2 regions of the Arthrobacter sp. P4_H3 genome follow, and region 2 is predicted to be linked to the other one. Evidence: predicted binding sites of a transcription regulator. Region 2 holds the regulator's gene; the other holds the start of a gene.

Region 1 (2,390 bases), on a different contig from region 2:
CTCGGGCAGGGACTTCAGGGTGCGGGCTGAATCCAGGACATCCGCCGTCGCTGCCCCGTCCTCCGCGCCGTACCGCACGGCGTTGGTCAGCACAGCGGGTACGCCGTGCTCGGCAGCGAGCTTGAGCATGCGCACGGCATGGGCGGTGCTCAGCGGCTCACCGGGGGCGCTGAGGTGGGACACCACTTCCGCGGCCACTGTGCCCCTGGGCATACTGTCCAGCCACTGCTTGAAAAGGGTACGGGGACGGAGGTACCGGCGGCCGCCCATTGCCCTCCCGACGTCGGAATCCGGCCCGATCAGGACGGTCAGTACCGGCTCCAGTGTTTCCGGATGCAGGGTCCTGGAAGCGAGTTCGGCGCGGGTCACCGCAACGGGTACTGCTCCCCCGGCCTTGCCGGAGGTGCGGGCATGGGCATCCGAAATCAACCGGCAGAGGGCGCGGTAGCCTGCGCCCTTGTTGTTTCCGTGGGCGAGCACGACGACGCGGCCCGCGAGCTGGGTGCGGAGGTCGCCGTCGTCGTCGAAGACCGCAAGGTCAACCCCGACGACGGGATCCAGTCCCGCCGCCATGCAGGCTTTGAGGTGTTTGACGGTGCCGTACAGTCCGTCCCTGTCGGTGCAGGCCAGCGCCGTGGCGCCGTCTGCGGCGGCCGCCTGCGCCAGCTCGTCCGGCCAGGAGACGCCGTAGTGCGCGCTGAAGGCGGTGGACACATGGAGATGGGTGAAGCTCATGCTGATTGCGGCCGGAGGGCATCGTGGATCCGCAGCAGCCTCCAGCGTCCGCTGCCGATATTCCGGGTCAGGTCAAGGGTGAGGCTGCTTTCAGGGCCAGGGGCGGCCCTGGCATCGGCAACCCGGACCTGGACGCGCCAGATCTCGTGATCCACCAGGCCCGGGCCGGTACCAAGAGGCGCCCGGGTTTCCTCTACCCACCACTGGCGCCGTTCATACCAGCGCACGGGTTCGGCGCAGACCGTGTATTGCTTTCCGGCCCAGGTGAGTTCCAGGGGCTGGCCGGCGGGCGTGCAGACGACATCGACACCCTCGCTGAACATGCCCATGGGCGCCTCCCGGAACACCTTCCCGCCCCGAAACAGGTGACCGTATCGGGTGGCAGGAAGAGACTTGAAATAATTCGTTCGAATATATCTTCGAATAAATCAAGTCTACGCCGGGGCGGTGACAAAACCTAGATCAGGGGTGGACGGACGGCAGCGCAAGGGGAAGGATGGAGCCATGAGCTCCCATAACGCACTTCTGAAGCATGTATCCATCGCCGCCAAGGACTCCACCTTGGTGGCGACTTTTGCTATAGACGGGAATATCCCCGGGGCGGGCGCCTACGTGGTGGGCCTTGTGGCGGCCACGCCGGATCATTCCCATCAGCGACGAATGGGAATTGAGTTCATGAACGGCGAAGCCGTGTCCTTCTACTGCTTCAGCCATGACGGCACCGAGGAGAACTTTGACCTCAGCGGCGTGGAACATTCGGGCAGCACCATTACCGGGAACTTTCCCATGAGTACCGTCCTGGGGCTCGAGAAGGGTCACCTCATGACCGCTTTCAGCGAAGCCGACGGCAGGGACTTCCAGGCCAACGTGCCCGTGGAGGAATCCCTCTAGATACGCCCGGACGTCAGTCCGGGATAACGTCTGTGCACAACGCCGCTAGCTGTTGGCGTTGTGCACTTTCATCTCAAGTTCAGTGAAGGCCGTGATCATGGCACGGTATGTCTTCTCCACGATGTCCGGGTCGATGTCCTTCTTCTGCGCGGCGGCACGGACATGCTCAATGACCTTCTCCACCCGGCCGGGGGCGCGGACCTCTGCGTCGTCGCCCTTGAGGGTGCCGGAAATCCGGATCAGGCGTTCACGGCGCGCAATCAGGGTGACGATCTGCTCATCAACTTCATCGACGGCCACGCGGACAGCTGCGAGCTGCTCCCTGTCGGCCTGGGCGTCTTTGTCGTGTCCGTGATTTGTGGGCATGTGCATGACAGTATCTAAGAATGCAGCCTCGAGTCGACTTCATTTCACTTGGCGTCCGTAGTGTTGACGCCGCACGCAGGTTCTACGTCAACGGCCTGGGTTGGCCGGTGCACCGGGAGGTCCCCGGCGACGTGGTGTTCATCCAGGCAAACCACGGCCTCATTCTTTCCCTCTGGGATGCCGGCCAGATGCAGGCCGAGGCCTCCGTGGACCGCCCCACGGGGATCCCCTGCATCACCCTGAGCCACAACGTTGGCAGCGCGGCGGACGTTGACCGGGTCATGGCAGAAGCCGAGGCCGCGGGGGCAACGGTCGTTGGCCGGCCGAAAACCCAGCCGTGGGGCGGTTACACCGGGTACTTCGCGGATCCGGACGGCTTCCGCTGGGAAATCGCTTTC
Region 2 (2,390 bases):
ATCGGATCGGCCTTCGAGCCGGCGGCGGGAGGGCTCGGGCTGGTGGGTCCCGGGGCACCCAGCTGGACCGGTGTGGATGTCGGATCGCCGTTCGATTACCCCAAGCAGGGCATCCTCTATGTTGCCAGCCACCTGCCGAAGCCCGGACGTGGAACATCGCCCGAAGCGCTCGACGAGCTCGAGAAACTGATCCGGGCCTCGGGCGGCGGGGCGCTGTGCCTCTTTTCGTCGCGCCGGGCGGCGGAGGACGCGGCCGAGGCGATGCGGCCGCGACTGGATGTCAGCATCCTCTGCCAGGGCGAATCAACCATGACCGCCCTGGTGCGCCAGTTCGCCGACGAACCGGACACGTGCCTTTTCGGCACCATGTCACTTTGGCAGGGCGTCGATGTTCCCGGCGTTTCGTGCAGGCTGGTGGTCATCGACCGGATCCCGTTCCCCAGGCCGGACGACCCCCTGATGACCGCGCGCTCCAGGGCGGTGGCCCAGGCGGGCGGCAACGGTTTTATGTCGGTGTCTGCCACGCATGCAGCCATCCGGCTTGCCCAGGGGGCAGGCCGCCTGATCCGTTCTACGGGCGATAAAGGCGTGGTGGCTGTTCTTGACTCCCGGCTGTCCACGGAACGCTACGGGGGCTTCCTGAGGGCCGCCCTGCCGCCGTTCTGGCCGACGACTGATCCTGCGGTGGCGGTGGCGGCCCTGAGTAGGCTAGCGAAGGCCCCCGCGTAGGCCGGGCTGCCGGCTGACGCGGGGGAGCGGCGGCTACAGCGAGCGGAGAACCGAAACGACCTTGCCCATGATGTTGGCGTGATCGCCGAGAATGGGCTCGTACTGCGTGTTCTGCGGGAGCAGCCAGGTGTGGCCGTCACGCTGGCGGAATGTCTTGACGGTGGCTTCATCATCGAGCAGGGCGGCCACAATGTCGCCGTTCACGGCATCACTCTGCCGGCGGACCACCACCCAGTCGCCGTCGCAGATTGCCGCGTCGATCATGGAGTCGCCGGACACCTTCAGCATAAAAAGCTCGCCGTGGCCGACGAGCTGCCGCGGCAGGGGCATGACGTCCTCGACCATCTGGTCCGCCAGGATGGGCCCGCCTGCCGCAATCCGGCCCACCAAGGGGACCATCGCCGTATCCGTTGCCGTGGCCAGTTCGGAAACGGACAGGCCGCCAATGGTGCGCAGCCGGGCAGGCTTCTCCACGCCGGAGATCTTGGCGGTTCCCTCGTCCAGGGTCAGCGGCATGAGCACTTCCATGGCGCGCGGACGCTTGGGGTCGCGCCGGAGGTAGCCCAGCTTCTCGAGCTGTGAGAGCTGGTGGGTGACGCTGGAGAGGCTGGCCAGGCCCACGGTGTCGCCAATTTCACGCATGGACGGCGGATAGCCGTTGTCGTTGACGGACCGCTGGATGGTTTCCAGAATCTTCTTCTGCCGCACCGTGAGGCCCTTGGGCTTCGCTGGTGACTGCAGGCTCCGCTGCGTAGCCCTGCCGCCGGTGGCTTGTGCTGCCATGTTCGCCAACGCCTTTCGTTCCACCCGGCCTCCGTGGCTGCAGCTGCCGGGAACTTCCGGCCTGAAAATGTCAGACCCTGCTGATCAACTGCAGAAGTGGTTGTTCTGTAGCTCAAACGTAGGTCAGCCGCACACGTTTTTCAAACATTTGTTCTAGTGAGTCTCGACAATGTTCGTTAATAAGTGCTAGAACAGAAACAGCAAAGTTCGAATATGTGTTCTAGTCGCAAGCCCCATTCGGTTCTATGTTCGAAGAGTTCCATGTTCGAAGGCCGGGACGGGCGGATGGCATCTTTGGGAACATGCCGGGCGGCACAGTCAGGTCCAGGAGGGCTCAGTTCATGTCAGCAATACGCGCTATTCAGGGTTCGGGTCAGCAGCGTTCGAAAGAGCAGCGTTCCACCAGTCGGGTAGACCACGGCTCCGGAATGCAGGGCTTCAACTGGGAGGACCGTCCTTCAGGGAAGGCCAGGTCCGCCCAGCCACCGCTCCGCCTGACCCGCCGGGGCCGCATTGTCCTGGTGGGCCTCCCGCTGATTCTGCTGTCGGTGGTGCTCATTTCACTGGCCGGCTTCCTCAACTCCCCGGCCAAGGCCGCGGATTCCGTGTCCGAGCTGTCGCTGACTCCAACAGTGTCTGTCACGGTCCAGCCCGGGGAGTCCCTCTGGGGAATTGCCGGCACCGTGGCGCCGGAGCGTGATCCCCGCGACGTGGTGGCGGACATCGTCCAGCTCAACAACCTCGACGGCGGCAAAGTCATGCCGGGCCAGCAGATCTTCGTCCCCTCGAAGTAGAACAGCGGCCCGGGGGGCGTCACAGTTTCAGCGGCCCGGCCACCCTCACTTAAACTGTTGAAGTGACTGACCAGCTAGAGCGAC

What was found. Region 2 encodes LexA, which represses DNA repair genes until DNA is damaged. Its sites were predicted from a motif close to TCGAACANNTGTTCGA; they were not measured.
Region 1: a site for LexA is predicted at 1,143-1,158, ahead of AC1DRE_RS02560 (DUF6504 family protein). Genes of this name have one in related genera too.

Annotation. Positions count from the first base shown of each region.
Region 1 is NZ_JBFUKK010000001.1:566,824-569,213, forward strand. Features, by position in the region: gene AC1DRE_RS02555 (DNA polymerase III subunit alpha) at 1-735, opposite strand, end outside; gene AC1DRE_RS02560 (DUF6504 family protein) at 732-1,064, opposite strand; gene AC1DRE_RS02565 (hypothetical protein) at 1,240-1,626, shown strand; gene AC1DRE_RS02570 (chorismate mutase) at 1,672-1,998, opposite strand; gene AC1DRE_RS02575 (VOC family protein) at 2,013-2,390, shown strand, end outside.
Region 2 is NZ_JBFUKK010000011.1:47,181-49,570, reverse strand. Features, by position in the region: gene AC1DRE_RS15380 (ATP-dependent DNA helicase) at 1-729, shown strand, start outside; gene lexA (transcriptional repressor LexA) at 763-1,512, opposite strand; gene AC1DRE_RS15370 (LysM peptidoglycan-binding domain-containing protein) at 1,941-2,306, shown strand; gene AC1DRE_RS15365 (histidinol-phosphate transaminase) at 2,369-2,390, shown strand, end outside.